DNA from 4 places in the Streptomyces sp. NPDC048172 genome. Region 1 is predicted to be linked to each of the others. Evidence: riboswitches for the same ligand, from Rfam matches in the RefSeq annotation. Region 1 holds a riboswitch; each other region holds the start of a gene.
The links. A riboswitch is a leader RNA that binds a small molecule or an ion and turns the genes downstream of it on or off. The one in region 1 is predicted to bind cobalamin.

Region 1 (3,794 bases):
CGTACGGGCGCGGGCCACCCGCACCCCCAGTCCGGCGGCGGCCTCCTCGCCGAAGGCGAAGGCGTCCAGCGTGGTGGCGTGGCCCAGGCAGACGACGAGGGCGACGACGAGTACGGCCGCGCACAGCAGCACCTGGCCCCAGTCGGCCCCGGAGAGCGAGCCGAGCAGCCAGAACAGCACGCCCTTCGTCGTCTCCGCGTCCGCGGAGGTGAGCACGGTGAACGAGGTCAGCGCCGAGAAGAGCTGCATGGCGGCCACGCCGGACAGCACGACGCGGTCGGGACTCGCGCCCAGGGTGTGGCTCAGTACCAGGACCATCGCGAAGGAGAGCAGCGCACCGACGAAGGCACCGGCGGACAGCGACACCGCTCCCGCTCCGACCCCCAGCACGGCCACGGCGACGGCGCCCGTGGAGGCGCCGGAGGAGACGCCGAGGACGAAGGGGTCGGCGAGCGAGTTGCGCAGCAGCGACTGCATCACGGCGCCGCACAGCGCGAGTCCGGCGCCGCAGACCGCGGCGAGCACGGTACGCGGCATCCGCAGGTTCCACACGATGCCGTCCCGCAGCGGGGTCAACTCGCTGCGCTCCCCGCGCAGATGGGCCGCGACCGAGGTCCAGACGTCGGTGGTGGAGATGTCGGCGGGCCCGATGGTCACCGCGAAGGCGAGGGAGAAGGCCAGCGCGGCGAGGCCCGCGCAGGCCAGCAGCGGCGTACGGAGCGTACGGGCGGCCGTAACGGTGCGGACGGTCACGGCGGTACGTGCGGTATGCGCGGTACGGGACGTCACTTGGCGAACCCGAGGTCCCGCAGCCCCTCGGCGACCTGCTCGACGCCCTCGACGGTCCGGATCGAGGGGTTCATCGCCTGACCGCTGAGCAGGATGAAGCGCTTCTTCTTCACGGCGGTCAGATGGCGCGTGGCGGGGTTCTTCTCCAGGTACGCGATCTTGGCCTTGGCGCTCTCCGCCGTCTCCGACTTCCGCGTCAGGTCGCCGAGGACGAGGACGTCCGGGTCCCGGTCGGCCACGGTCTCCCAGTTGATCTGCGGCCACTCGTCCTCGGTGTCGGAGAAGGCGTTCTTCGCGCCGACGGCGCGGGTGATCGCGCCGGGGGCGCCGCAGCAGCCCGCGAGGTAGGGCGACTGGGCGTTGGCGAACCAGTACATGAGGGTGGTGTCGCGGACTTCGAGGCCGTCGGTGGCCTTCCGTACGCGCTCCTTCAGCCGGGCGACGAGCCGGTCGCCCCGCTTCTCCACGTGGAAGGCCCGGGCGAGGTCCCGTATCTCGCCGTAGACGGTGCCGAGGCCGAGCGGCTCGCTGCGGGACCCGTCGCCGCCGCTCTCGTTGACCTTGCCCGCGGCGCAGTCCGACGGGGAGACGTACGTGGGCACGCCGAGCTTCTCGAACTGCTCCCGGGTGGCCACGCCGCCCTTGCCGAGCGTGGAGACGAAGGAGGCGGTGACGAAGTCGGGCTCGGAGTCCAGGACCTTCTCGAAGGAGGGGTTGTTCTCGGCGAGCCGCGGCACGGAGCCGTTGGCCTTCCCCAGCCCCTTCATCACCGGGTCGGTCCAGGTGGCCGTACCGGCCAGCCGGTCTTCGAGGCCGAGGGAGAGCAGGATCTCCGTGGTGCCCTGGTTGAGGGAGACGGCGCGGCGCGGCGGCGTCTTCAGCTCGACCTCGTGGCCGCAGTTGCCGAGCGTACGCGGATAGCCGGGGGCCGCCGCCTTCTCCTGTCCGGCCCCGCCCCCGCCACCACCTCCGCACGCGGTGAGCAGGAGTGCCGGGGCGAGCAGAAGGGCCGCGCCGCTCCGGGCGCGGAAAAGGGGCATACGAGACACGGGTGTGACCTTGTGCTGTCGGGGCTCGGGAACGCGGAGCCTGGCCTGCGGGATCCCTCGACGCGCGGGGCGTCGAGGTGCCAGCAGGTCTTCGGACTCGGGTTCGTCCGGACGGAGCGCCTTCCCGGTGCCGTGCGCGCCGGTCCTTCGACCGGCCCGCACCGCCCCAGTGGCGACACGTGCCCCGCCCGTCCCCCTCACCGCTGCGCGTCAGTTCCGGATTCTCACCGGATTCCCTGGCCTCGGAGGGCGCGACTGGCCCCGGCAGCGTATCAACAGGGCGATCGCCCCAGCTCGCGGTGGGTTCCGGTGCCGTCAGTCGCCGCCCGCGAGTTCGCCGGTGAGCTTGGCGTGCAGGCGGGCGCTGGGCTGGTTGAGGCCGATGATCTCGACGGCCTTGCCGCGCTGGGCGTACTTCGTCTCGACGGCGTCGAGCGCGGCGACGGAGGAGGCGTCCCAGATGTGCGCCGCGGTCAGGTCGATGACGACCTTGCCGGGGTCGCCCGCGTAGTCGAACCGCCCGACCAGGTCGTTGGCGGAGGCGAAGAAGAGTTCGCCGGTGACGGAGTAGACGACGCTGCTCCCGTCGGGGTCGGTGACCGAGGTGACGTCGGCCAGGTGCGCGACGCGGCGGGCGAAGACGACCATGGCGGTGAGGGTGCCGACGACGACGCCGATGGCCAGGTTGTGGGTCGCGACCACGCAGGCGACGGTCACGACCATGACCGTGATCTCCCCGGCGGGCATCCGCCGCAGCGTCTTCGGCGCGACGGAGTGCCAGTCGAAGGTCGCGAAGGACACCATGACCATGACGGCGACGAGCGCGGCCATGGGGATGTCGGAGACCACGGGCCCGAAGACGACGCAGAGCACCATCAGGAAGGCCCCGGCCAGGAAGGTGGAGAGGCGGGTACGGGCGCCGGAGACCCGTACGTTGATCATCGTCTGGCCGATCATCGCGCACCCGCCCATGCCGCCGAAGAAGCCGGTGACGATGTTGGCGACGCCCTGGCCGACCGACTCGCGGGTCTTGGAGGAGCGGGTGTCGGTGATCTCGTCGACGAGCTTCGCCGTCATCAGCGACTCCATCAGCCCGACCAGGGCCATCGCGAGCGCGTACGGCGCGACGGTCGTCAGCGTGTCCACCGTGAACGGCACGTCGGGCAGGCCGGGTACGGGCAGCGAGGAGGGCAGTCCGCCCTTGTCGCCTACGGTCGGCACCGCGATCCCGGCCGCGAGGGTGATCGCGGTGAGCACGACGATGGACACCAGCGGCGCCGGGACGGCCCTGGTGACCTTCGGGAAGAACACCATGAGCGCCAGCCCGCCCGCGAGCAGCGGATAGACGGCCCAGGGCACGTCGTGCATCTCCGGCACCTGCGCCAGGAAGATCAGGATCGCGAGGGAGTTGACGAAGCCGACCATCACGCTGCGCGGCACGAACCGCATCAGCTTCGCCACCCCGAGCGCGCCGAGCACGATCTGGAAGACCCCGGCCAGGATGACGGCCGCGACCAGATACCCGAGCCCGTGCTCGCGGTTGAGCGGCGCGATGACGAGGGCCACGGCGCCGGTCGCCGCCGAGATCATGGCGGGCCGCCCGCCGACGACCGCGATCGTCACGGCCATCGTGAACGAGGCGAACAGCCCGATCGCCGGATCCACTCCCGCGATGATCGAGAACGAGATCGCCTCGGGTATCAGCGCCAGCGCCACGACCAGCCCGGCCAGCACCTCGGTACGCAGCACCTTCGGGGAGAGCGAGGAGGGACGGAGACGGTACGGGCCGCGCGGACCGCGCAGGCGCGCGCCCGGGGACAGCATGGGTGAGGGCAAGGGGAAGAACACCTGTCGGGCTCGGGCACACCGCGCCGACGGGCGGCCGGACGCAGGCGTGCGTACGCGTCACCAGGGGCCTCATCGCCCCCGGTGCGGGAAGTGGGGAGGTGCGGGGGA
Region 2 (3,794 bases), on a different contig from region 1:
GCCCTCGCCCTCGGCGCCCGTACGCGCGGGCGGCGGCGGCACGGCCGACCAGCGGGACGGCGTGGGCGGGGGCTTCGTCCTGGTCGCCGGGGCGCTGGCCGCGTTCGCCACGTACCTGCTGCGCACCCGGCGCTCGAACGGCGACAGGTGACCGATGAGCGCCGGGCAGGGCGGTCAGGAGGGGGAAGGGGCTGAGGAGCGCCCCGCCGGGCGGGGACGGCTGATCACCGGCGCCGCCTGGGTCGTCCTGCTCCTCGGGCTCTGGATGTGGGGCCGCGACCTCACCGACGGCGGCGGGGGCCCGGTCCTCGGCGACGTCTCCCGCGCCGGACGGCTCGCCGTCGGCGCGCCGCCGCTGCCCGCGGCCCATGACCCGCTGGAGGACCGGTCCCGGCCCACGCGGATCGACATCGACCGCATCGACGTGCACGCCCGCGTGATGCGGCGCGGGGTGGAGCGCGACGGCGCGGTGGAGGCCCCGCCGTACGCGCGCGCCGACCGCGTCGGCTGGTACGCGGGCGGGCCCGCGCCCGGCGAGAAGGGCGCGGCGCTCCTCGTCGGCCACGTGGACACGGACGAGCGCCGCGCCGTCTTCTACGCGCTCAGCACCGTGAAGCCGGGCACGGGTCTACGGGTACGCCGCGCGGACGGCACGGTCGCCCGCTTCACGGTCGAGCGGACGCGGGTGGTCGGGCGCGGCGAGTTCGACGCGGACCGTGTGTACGGGACGGAGAAGGAGGGACGCGCCGAACTCCGCCTCATCACCTGCGGCGGCGAATTCGACCGCGTCCGCCGCGTCTATTCTTCCAACGTCGTAGTCTCCGCGTACCTCACAGGAGTGTCGAACCGCACTTAGCCGCTTCTCCCTCCGCTCCACTGTGCTTGGGAAGTCTGCGCAAGGCGCAGGGTTGGCAAGCGCAGCCCCCTTCGCCGGGTGCCCCGCGTGCAAGAGCCGCGCCCGGGGTGCCCCGGGCTGTGGCTCGCGGGCTGCGGCCGCGTCGTGGCTTGTCGCGCAGTTCCCCGCGCCCCTAATCGGGCAAGCCTCGAGGTGTCGTGACCGTCGCGCCCACGCGGCGGAGCCGCAAATGGATACAGTCCCGCGCCCCTGAGGGAACAGGGGCAAGCCCCGAGGTGTCGCGCCCACGCGGCGGAGCCGCAAAATCAGATACAGCCCCGTGCCCCTTATGGGGCAAGCCCCGATGCGTCGTGAGGTCAGGTCCGTGGGCCCGAGGGGCGGGCCCGGGGGAGCAAGCCGAAGGTCACGCCGAGCGCCGTCCAGAGCAGGGCGTGGGAGGCGAGGGAGAGGATCCGGAAGTCCCAGAGCAGGGTGGCGCCCACCGGGACCGAGTCCGGGTTGTCGGGGAGAAGGAAGAGCACGGCGAGCGTGCCGGCCACGGCACCCGCGGCGGCGAGCTGGCGCGCAGGCGCGCCAAGGCCATGCCGGCCCATCCGGACGGAGAGCTGCCAGGCCAGCAACAGACCCAGCACCCCGATCACCAGCGCCGCGACCCACAGCGCCTGGCGCTCGTTGACCGTACCGCCGTCGCCGACGCCCGGCGGATTGGCCGGGTAGCGCAGCGCCGGGAGAAGGGAGAGCGCGAGGAAGCCGGCACCGGCGAGGGTGACGGAGCGTTCCCAGGGGCGCCGGTCGAGGCCCGCGCGGTGGACGAGCGCGTAGGCGAGGGCGAAGAAGACGCCGACCGCGAGGCCGACGACCACCGCCGTCACCACCAGCCCGAAGTGCTGCGTGCCCCGGGTGAAGAGCTCTTCGGCCTCCGCGGCGTGGCCGTGCGCGTGGGCCCCGGCCGCGGCTGCGGCCTCGGCCGCGGCGCGCTTCTCCTCCAGCCGGATCGCGCGGTCCATCAGCGGCTCGGCGAGCAGCAGGGAGAAGAGCCCGGAGGCGAGTCCCGCCAGGCCGCCCGCGGCGAGACCGCGGCCGAGCAGGGGCAGGAGGGGGTAGGGAGTTGTCTCCGCTGAGACGGTCATGTGTGCGGCGCTCCTCAGTGGCAGGGGGCGCCGAAGAGGTGCCGTCCGTCGTGCGAGAACTCGTGCAGGTAGTCGCCGGTGGCGGCGACGAGCTGGCCGTTGTCGATGAAGACGGCGTAGAGGGCGATGAGTGCGACGAGCGCGGCGGCGAGAGCGATCAGCGCGTCGCGCGTACGGATCGCGGCGACGGCCGACGAACCGGCAGCCGTCTGTGCGGTAGGTGTCTGCGAGGACATCCGCGGGCCTCCTCCTGGGGTTTCCACGCCCCGTTGGCGGAGAAGCGACGGGTCAGTTCCTGACTCCCGTACGCGTGCGTGCGTACGGACACAGTGGCGGGACCGCCCCGGAGTCGCACCGGGTTCCTGCGCACCGTCGCCTCGATGTGAACATGTGGTGTCCGGAGAGTCCCAGGCTTGTATGTGCACTGTCAATAAGAGTCCGGTCACAGCGGGTGCACGAGGAGGGCCGTGCGCCGGGGCGCGCCGCGTGAACGTGAGGGGTGTCACGGCGGCCGTAACAGGTGCTCAACAGCTTTTCCGCGTTCCCGAAGCCCTGTGACACGATGGAGCGACGATTCGTCCCATGGGGGTCCGGGAGAGTCCCGGAAGTTCAACCAAGGGGGAGTGGATGTACCGCAATCACGGCGGCCGCGGGCGAGGCCCTGCCCGCACACGGCTCGTCGCGGGGGGTACGGCGGTGGGGGCACTGCTCCTGATCGCCGGATGCTCGTCGTCGGACGACGGTTCCGGCGACGGCAAGGACGCGGGCGCTACCGAGCAGCGCCCCAAGTCCGTCGCCCCGTACTGGGTGAACCCGGAGGGGAAGGCGGCCCAGCAGCTCAGCTCGTACGAGAAGGACGACAAGTCCGACGACGCGAAGCTGATCAAGAAGATCGCCGGTCAGCCCGTCGCCGAGTGGGTCGGCACCGAGGACCCGCAGGGCGAGACCGAGAAGCTCACGAAGGCGGCCTCCAAGGCCGACCGCGACGCGCTCCTCGTGCTCTACAACCTGCCGCACCGCGACTGCGGCCAGTACAGCAAGGGCGGCGCCAAGGACGCGGGCGAGTACCGCGCGTGGCTCGACAAGGTGGTCAAGGGCATCGGCGACCGCTCGGCGACGGTGATCGTCGAGCCCGACTCGATCCCCCATCTGCTGGCGGAGGGATGCACCCCGCAGCAGTTCCACGAGGAGCGCTACCAGCTGCTGAACGAGGCGGTCAGCAAGCTCAAGGACCTGCCCAAGACGAAGGTCTACCTGGACGCGGGCAACCCCGACTGGGTGCGCGACCCGGGCGGTCTCGTCGAGCCGCTCAACAAGGCGGGCATCGGCAAGGCCGACGGCTTCGCGCTGAACGTGTCGAACTACCAGACGACGAAGTCGAACGTCGCCTACGGCAAGAAGATCTCGCCGATGATCGGCAACAAGCCCTTCGTCATCGACACCAGCCGCAACGGCAACGGACCGATCGAGGGCGCGGGCGCCGACGAGGAGGCGTGGTGCAACCCGAAGGGCCGCGCGCTCGGCGAGCAGCCCACGACGAAGACGGGCGAGAAGCTCGTCGACGCCTACCTCTGGATCAAGCGTCCCGGTGAGTCGGACGGCGAGTGCAAGGGCGGCCCGAAGGCGGGCGCCTGGTGGCCGAAGTACGCGCTGGACCTCGCGCGCAACGCGAAGTAGCAGCCAGCACATACAGGCATACGAGAGGGGGGGGGGGGCGCCCCGCCCCCCCCCCCCCGGGGGGCCCCCCCCCCCGGGGGGCCGGGCCGTGTTCGGGTTTCCCGTCGGGTGGGCCCGGGGGGGGGGGGGGG
Region 3 (3,794 bases), on a different contig from region 1:
CATCACGTCGATGTCGACGGCGATCGGCATCAGATGACCTCGTCCAGCTCGGCCTGCATCCGCGCCGCTTCGACGTCGCGGGCGACGGCCTGGGCGAGCAGCATCCGCAGCACGAGCACGATGAGCGCGACTCCCAGAACGGCCAGGCCGATCCCGCCCATGATGACGGTGACGCCCGGGTCGTCCCGCTGGCCGGGCGCGTTCAGGGCCGTGACCGCGAACCACACGAGAGCCACCACGACGATCGCGCCGATGATGACGTCCACGTACCGGAAGGCGGCGTGGGAGAACACGGTTCCGCGCCGCACCATCGTCACCAGCCGCCACACACAGACCATGACGACCTGGGCCGCCCCGATGCCCAGGACCGTGATCACGCGCAGCGGGGTCAGCGGGAGCGCCCCGTCCTCCGGGTCGCTCCCGCTGACCAGCGCCCACACCATCAGCGCCTGGACGAACACGGTGCCGGTGAGCACCACCACGAGCACGGCGCGCAGCGCGCGCACTGCCAGCTTCCCCATGGCCCGTCCTCCCATCGATCCACGATGGGAATCTATCGAATATCGATAGGTGAAGCAAGGGTTGCGACGGAGGGCGGGCGACGGTTCCGGTCGGGGTCGTCGCGGGACGAGCCGCTGGCCGCGCGGAAGATCACTACCCTGAACGGGTGCTCTCCTACGACGAGTTGACCGCCCCCGAGCGCGAGGTGTGGGACGCGTTCCCCGAGGGACGCCCCGTGGATCTGCGTACGGGCGTGCCCGAGGACGACCAGGTCGCCCGGGGCGGCGGCTGGGGGCCCGGGCGGACGGTGCGGGCCGCCGTGGTCGTCGCGCTCCTCCAGGACGCCAACGCCGCCCGGCCCGGCGCCGTCGCGAGCCTGAGGCTCACCGGAGCGCGGCTGACCGGCCCACTCGACCTGGCGGGCGCGGAGATCGCCCACGCCCTGTGGCTCGACGGCTGCTGGTTCGAGGAGGGCATCGACCTCTCCGGCGCGGCGACCCGGTCGATCGCGATCAGGGACAGTCGGGTGCCGAGCGTGGAGGCCGGACTGATCCGTACGGAGGGGCGCTTCGACCTGCGGCGTACGCGCGTGGAGTGCGGCGCCGCCTCGCCCTTCCACCGCAGGGTCACCGCCCTGTCGCTCATCAACGCCCATGTGAGCGGCGCCGTGAGCCTCAACGGGGCGGAGGTCGTGGCGCCCGGGGAGTGGGCCGTGTCCGCCGGTGGACTGGTCGCCGAGGGCGGCCTCTACGCCCAGGACGGCTTCGTCGCGCACGGCGAACTCCGCCTCATGGGCGCCCAGTTGCCGGGCGGGCTCCATATGCGGGGCGCGCGGCTGGAGCGGCCGTCCCCGCGCGGGGTGGCGCTCGCCCTGGACAACGCCGTGGCCTCGACGCTCGACTTCTCCAGCGGCTTCACCGCGCACGGGACCGTACGGCTGCGGGGCGCCCAGGTCTCGGACAGGGCGACCTTCGCGGAGGCCGTCCTCGCCGGGCCGCCCGACGGTGGCGGCCCGTGCCTGGCCGCCCCGCTGCTGCGGGCCGTCGACCTCGACCTCACCCTCGCCGGGCGCCCGTCCGGCGCCGTGGACCTGCGCGGCGCGCAGGTGTCCCAGCTGTACGACACCGGGCCGAGCTGGCCGGACGTCGTGGAGCTGGACGGCTTCGTGTACGGCTCGCTCATGGGGGACGACGAGGCGGGGCGGCGGGACGCCGTGGCCGGTCGCGTGGCCTGGATCCGGCGCGGACCGGGCTACAGCCCCCAGCCCTACGAGCAGTTGGCGAGCTGGTACCGGAGGGACGGCCATGACGACGACGCCCGCCGCGTGCTCCTGGCCAAGCAGCGCCACCGGCGCGGCACGCTGCCCCCGGTCACGCGTGCGTGGGGGTATCTGCTCGACGCGACCGTCGGCTACGGCTACCGCCCCTGGCTGGCCGGAGTGTGGCTCCTCGCGCTGACCGTGCTGGGCACGGCGGCCTTCGGCGCGGGCTCCCCCGCTCCGGCGAAGCCGGGCGAGGGCGCCCCGTTCCACCCCCTCGTCTACACCCTCGACCTCGTGATCCCCATCGGCGGCCTGGGCCAGCGCACCGCCTGGTACTGGCCGGACGACGGCCTCCAGGCGCTGGCCCATGCGCTGATCGCCCTCGGCTGGGTGCTGACGACCGCCGTCGTCGCGGGCGTGACCCGCGCCCTGCAGAAGAACTGACGGCCACCGGAAGAACCGGCGGCCGTCCCCGGGCGCACTACCCACGCGCGGGGATCTCCGTCTACGCTGGCGGTGCAACTGGTTCGCCCCACCCGCCAGGTGGGACGCGTCGTAAGAGGGAACCCGGTGGGATTCCGGGACTGCCCCGCAGCGGTGAGTGGGAACGAACGCCGTCATGAGCACTGGGCCCGACGAACAGGGCCTGGGAAGCGACGGCCAGTAGGAGCCCTCCGGAACCGGTATCCGGTGTCCGGCAGGCAAGCCCGCGAGTCCGAAGACCTGCCCGTTGTCCGCGTACGCCCACGCGTGTGCGGTACATCCCGGTGACCTCGCGGGCAGGTCGGCGTACACAGCTCAGGCGGACGGACGCACGCCGCGCGTCCCTTCTCCGCCGCTGTCCGTCCCCTTCGCGCCCTCGTCCCGTCCCCGGGATCCGACGAGACATCTCGCGAAGGAGATCTCCGTGACACCGAAGTCCGCAGCCGCGGCAGCACGGGCCACCGTGGCCACCGTGTACGGCTACCCCCGTCAGGGCCCGAACCGAGAGCTGAAGAAGGCCGTCGAGGGCTTCTGGAAGGGCCGCGTCACCTCAGAGGACCTGGGCCGCACCGCGGCCGAGCTGCGCGAGGCCAACTGGACCCGGCTCGCCGAGGCGGGCGTCCACGAGGTGCCGACCGGCGACTTCTCGTACTACGACCACATGCTCGACGCCAGCGTCATGGTCGGCGCCGTCCCCGAGCGGCACCGCGCGGCCGTCGAGGCCGACGCGCTGGCCGGGTACTTCGCGATGGCCCGCGGCACCCAGGACGTGGCGCCGCTGGAGATGACGAAGTGGTTCGACACCAATTACCACTACCTCGTCCCCGAGCTGGGCCCGGACACCGACTTCACCGCGAACCCCGCCAAGCAGGTGGCCGAGCTGAAGGAGGCCCTCGCGCTCGGCCTCACGGCCCGGCCCGTCCTCGTCGGCCCGGTCACCTATCTGCTGCTGGCCAAGCCCGCGCCGGGCGTCGCCGCCGACTTCTCGCCGCTGAGCCTGCTGGAGCGGCTGCTGCCGGTCTACGCCGAGGTCCTCGCCGATCTTCGGGCCACGGGCGCCGAGTGGGTGCAGCTCGACGAGCCCGCGCTCGTCCAGGACCGCACCCCGGAGGAGCTGGAGGCCGCGGCCCACGCCTACCGTGAGCTGGGCAGGCTCGCCGACCGCCCCCGGCTGCTGGTCGCCTCGTACTTCGACCGTCTCGGGGACGCCCTCCCCGTGCTGGCCAAGAGCCCCGTCGAGGGGCTGGCCCTCGACTTCACGGAGGCCGCCGCCGCCAATCTGGACGCCATCGCCGCCAACGGCGGCCTGCCCGGCAAGCGCCTGGTCGCGGGCGTCGTCAACGGCCGCAACATCTGGATCAACGACCTGGAGAAGTCGCTCTCCACTCTCGGCACCCTCCTCGGCCTCGCCGACCGGGTCGACGTCGCCGCCTCCTGCTCCCTCCTCCACGTCCCGCTCGACGCCAGGGCCGAGCGCGACATCGACGCGGAGGTGCTGCGCTGGTTGGCGTTCGCCCGGCAGAAGACCGCCGAGATCGTCACCCTCGCC
Region 4 (3,794 bases), on a different contig from region 1:
CCATCAGCAGCGCCAGCCCCAGCAGCATCGCGACGGCGGGCAGCGGCAGGCTGTTCCAGCGTGCCCCGCCCAGCCCGCCGAGCGTCCAGAAGAGGATCTCCCGCAGGTGCTCCGTCTTGGACGAGGTGACGAGGATGAGGCTGGTGAGCGCGGAGAGGATGTACTGGATCGCGACCCCGGCGAGCACCAGCCGTCCCGTCGTCATCACGCCGCCGCGCCGTGCCATCGCGTAGACGGCGACGAGCGCGCAGAGCGACCCGGCGAACGCGCCCACGTTCATCGTCACCGTCCCGACGCCGAAGACGACGACGAGCACGGCGCCCGTGGAGGCGCCCGAGGAGATGCCCAGCAGGAACGGATCGGCCAGCGGATTGCGTACGAGCGCCTGCAGCACCGTTCCGACGACCGCGAGCCCCGCGCCGACGACCGCCGCGAGCAGCACGCGCGGCAGCCGTACGTCCCGCACGATCGTGGTGAACGGGCCCGGCTCGGACCCTCCCGTCAGCGCGGCCACCACGTCCCCCACCGGGATCCGGACGGAGCCCAGCGCGAGGCTCGCCAGCGCGCCGACGAACAGCAGCGCGGCCAGTCCGGAGGTGAGGAGCGCGAACCGCAGCCTGCCCGGCACGGCCGCGGCCCTCACTTGGCGCGGTCCGGGTGGAGCTGGTCGGCCAGCTCGTCCACCGCGTCCGGCACGCGCGGCCCGACCACGACGGAGGAGAGCGGCATCACGGCGAACCGCTTGTGCTTGATCGCCGGTACGTCCTTGAGCGCCGGGTCGTTCAGCAGCCGCTTCTTCTTCTTGGCGAGGGAGGTGCCCCGGTAGTCGTAGATCACGATCGTGTCGGGGTTCTTCTCGACGACCTTCTCCCAGGAGACGTCGCCGAAGGGCTTGTCGACGGAGGAGAAGACGTTCTCGGCGCCCGCGCGCTCGATGATCTCGTTGCCGATGCCCTTGCCGCCCGCCGTGAACGCCGCGTTGTCACCGCTGTCGTACACGAACACCCGGGTCTTCTCCGCGCCCTTGAGCCGCTTCGCGGTGGCGGCGAGCTGCTCGTTCTGCTTCTTGATCAGCTTCTCGGCGCGCTCCGGGACGCCGAAGGTGCGGGCGACCTCCCGGATCTCCTTGTGCAGCTGCGGCACCCCGACCCGGCCCTTGGCGCAGCTCTCGGTGGCCAGCCGGGTGTTCACGGAGCTGTCCTGGAGCGCGGGGCGCTCACGGCCCTCGCCCTTCTCGAACGCCGAGGGGTAGGCGCCGTAGACGAAGTCGGGGTTGGCGCCGAGGAGCGTCTCCTTGGACGGGTACTCCTTGGCCAGCACCTTGACCTTGTCGTACGCCTTCCGGTACTCGGGCACGATCTTGTCGTCGAGGAAGGCGGTGCCCGCCATACGGTCTTCCAGACCGAGCGCGAGCATGACCTCGGTGGTGTTCTGGTTCATCGTCACGGCCCGCTCGGGCGGCTTCTCGAACGTCGTCTTCACGCCACAGTTCGTGACCGTGTACGGAAAGCCCTTGGGCGCCTTGCCGCCGCTGCTGTCGTCGGCGCTGGACGACGACGAACACGCGGTGAGGGCCGACGCCGGTATGAGCAGCGCGGCGAGAAGCGCACGGGTGCGCACGGCACGGGACATGACGATGCCTGCCTCCTCAAGGGGATCCGCGTCCCCTGACCTGGTGAGGTTGGCGGCAGACCAGTATCTGACTCCCGGCGGACGCCCCTGGGGACGTGCCGCCGGTCACAGTGGCGGGACCGTGCCGGGTTCGCACCGGCTTCCTGGCCTCTGCCGCCTCGATGAACAACGGCAGTCTTCCATACGGCCCGCCCAGGGCCCCGACCAGGGACGGAGCCCCTCGGTCAGACGCGCACGCTCTCCTGGCCCTCGGCCTGGTCGTCCTCCCGGCGCTCCAGCGCGACCCTCGGCAGCCGCCGGGCGAGGCCCGCCGGGAGCCACCAGGCGCGCTCGCCCAGCAGCCGCATCACCGCGGGCACGATCAGACAGCGGATCACCACCGCGTCCAGCAGGATCGCCACGGCCAGCCCCAGCCCGAACTGCTGGAGCATCCGGTCCGGGCTCAGCACGAACGCCGCGAACACCACGATCATGATCGCCGCGGCCGCCGTGATCACCTTGCCCGTGGCCGCCAGCCCCTCGCGGACCGCGCCCCGGTGGTCGCGCGTACGCTCCCACTCCTCGTGGATACGGGAGACGAGGAAGACCTCGTAGTCCATCGAGAGCCCGAAGACGATCGCGAAGATCATCACCGGGATGAACGCCTCGACGGGCCCCGCCTCGGCCCCGAACAGCCCCTCCTGGAAGACCAGCGTGACGACCCCCAGCGCCGCCGCGATCGACAGCAGGTTCAGCAGCGCGGCCTTCAGCGGGATCAGCACCGAGCGGAAGACCACCATCAGCAGCAGCGCCGAGAGTCCCACCACCAGCGCCACGAAGAGCGGCATACGGTCCGACACCGAGTCCGCGAAGTCCTGCGCGGCGGCCGTCGGCCCGCCCACCAGGGCCTTCCCGCCCGTCCGCTCGGTCACCGGCGGCAGCACGTCGTCCCGCAGCCGGTGCACGAGGTCGGCGGTCGCCTCGTCCTGCGGAGCCGTCTCCGGGAACGCGAGCACGGTGGAGACGCCGGTGTCCTTCGAAGGCAGCACGGGCGAGGTGGCGGCGATCCCGTCCGTACGGGCCAGCGTGGCCCGCACCTCCCCGGCGGCCTCCGCGCCGCCCTGGCTCACGACGACGAGCGGCCCGTTGAAGCCGGGCCCGAATCCCTCGGCCAGCAGGTCGTACGCCTGACGGCTGGTCGTCCCGCTCGCGTCGTTCCCCGCGTCCGCGAAGCCCAGCCGCATGTCCAGCGCGGGCGCGGAGAGCGCGAGCAGCGCGAGGACGGCGGCCGTGAGCGCGGTCAGCGGACGCCGCTGCACCGCCTCGGCCCACGCCCGCCAACGCCGCCCCTCCGCCCGGCCCTTCGCCCGCGCCCGTTCCGTACGGGCCCGCACGTGCCGCTCGATCCGGCGCCCCGCCACCGCCAGCAGAGCGGGCAGCAGCACGAGCGACGCCGCCATGGTCACGAGCACGGTGAGCGCGACGGCGACGGCGACCCCCTGCAACGCGCCCAGTCCCAGCGCGACCAGTCCCATCAGCGCGATGATCACGGTGCAGCCCGCGAAGAAGACGGTGCGTCCGGCGGCGTCGAGCGCGGTACGGGTCGCGGTCGCGGTATCGACCCCGCGCAGCAGCTCATGCCGATACCGATAGAAGATCAGCAGGGCATAATCCACCCCCACTCCGAGCCCGACGAGCATCATCAGCGGCGGGGTGAAGTCGGCGACGGTGAAGAGATGCGAGGCCAGCGCGATCAGCCCCACCGCCCCGCCCACCGCGAACACCGCGGTGACCAGCGGCAACGCGGCCGCCACCAGCGAACCGAAGAGCAGCACGAGGATCACGAGCGCCGCCAGCATCCCGGCACCCTCGGCGGCCCCGCCCCCTTCTTCCTCGGCCCCGCGTACGGCCTCACCCCCCACCTCGACCCGCACCCCGTCGCGGTCTACGTGCTGGGCGGTATCGATGACCCGCTTGACGTCCTCCTTGGGCACGCTCTCGGCCTTGCCGTCGAGCGTGACGGTGGCGTACGCGATCTCGCCGTCCCGCGAGACGGCCGCCTTGTCCGCGTACGGGCTGCGCACGTCGGCGACGCTGGGCAACTCCCGTACGTCATCGAGCATCCGCTCGACGCGGGCGCGCGCCCCGCGCAGGTCCTCGCCCTGGAGCACGACGGACACACT

Region 2: another riboswitch for cobalamin. It lies ahead of ACGF3A_RS35885 (hypothetical protein); the one in region 1 lies ahead of ACGF3A_RS33950 (ABC transporter substrate-binding protein).
Region 3: another riboswitch for cobalamin. It lies ahead of metE (5-methyltetrahydropteroyltriglutamate--homocysteine S-methyltransferase); the one in region 1 lies ahead of ACGF3A_RS33950 (ABC transporter substrate-binding protein).
Region 4: another riboswitch for cobalamin. It lies ahead of ACGF3A_RS20610 (ABC transporter substrate-binding protein); the one in region 1 lies ahead of ACGF3A_RS33950 (ABC transporter substrate-binding protein).

The regions. Positions count from the first base shown of each region.
Region 1 is NZ_JBIDAT010000009.1:12,712-16,505, forward strand. Features, by position in the region: gene ACGF3A_RS33945 (FecCD family ABC transporter permease) at 1-753, opposite strand, end outside; gene ACGF3A_RS33950 (ABC transporter substrate-binding protein) at 786-1,829, opposite strand; cobalamin riboswitch at 1,903-2,113, opposite strand; gene ACGF3A_RS33955 (SulP family inorganic anion transporter) at 2,154-3,662, opposite strand.
Region 2 is NZ_JBIDAT010000010.1:24-3,817, reverse strand. Features, by position in the region: gene ACGF3A_RS35900 (hypothetical protein) at 1-151, shown strand, start outside; gene ACGF3A_RS35895 (class F sortase) at 155-856, shown strand; gene ACGF3A_RS35890 (CbtA family protein) at 1,213-1,986, opposite strand; gene ACGF3A_RS35885 (hypothetical protein) at 2,001-2,222, opposite strand; cobalamin riboswitch at 2,255-2,393, opposite strand; gene ACGF3A_RS35880 (glycoside hydrolase family 6 protein) at 2,614-3,663, shown strand.
Region 3 is NZ_JBIDAT010000006.1:500,093-503,886, forward strand. Features, by position in the region: gene ACGF3A_RS28020 (helix-turn-helix domain-containing protein) at 1-30, opposite strand, end outside; gene ACGF3A_RS28025 (DUF2975 domain-containing protein) at 30-521, opposite strand; gene ACGF3A_RS28030 (oxidoreductase) at 668-2,206, shown strand; cobalamin riboswitch at 2,269-2,508, shown strand; gene metE (5-methyltetrahydropteroyltriglutamate--homocysteine S-methyltransferase) at 2,670-3,794, shown strand, end outside.
Region 4 is NZ_JBIDAT010000004.1:640,428-644,221, reverse strand. Features, by position in the region: gene ACGF3A_RS20615 (FecCD family ABC transporter permease) at 1-628, opposite strand, end outside; gene ACGF3A_RS20610 (ABC transporter substrate-binding protein) at 640-1,632, opposite strand; cobalamin riboswitch at 1,673-1,827, opposite strand; gene ACGF3A_RS20605 (MMPL family transporter) at 1,857-3,794, opposite strand, start outside.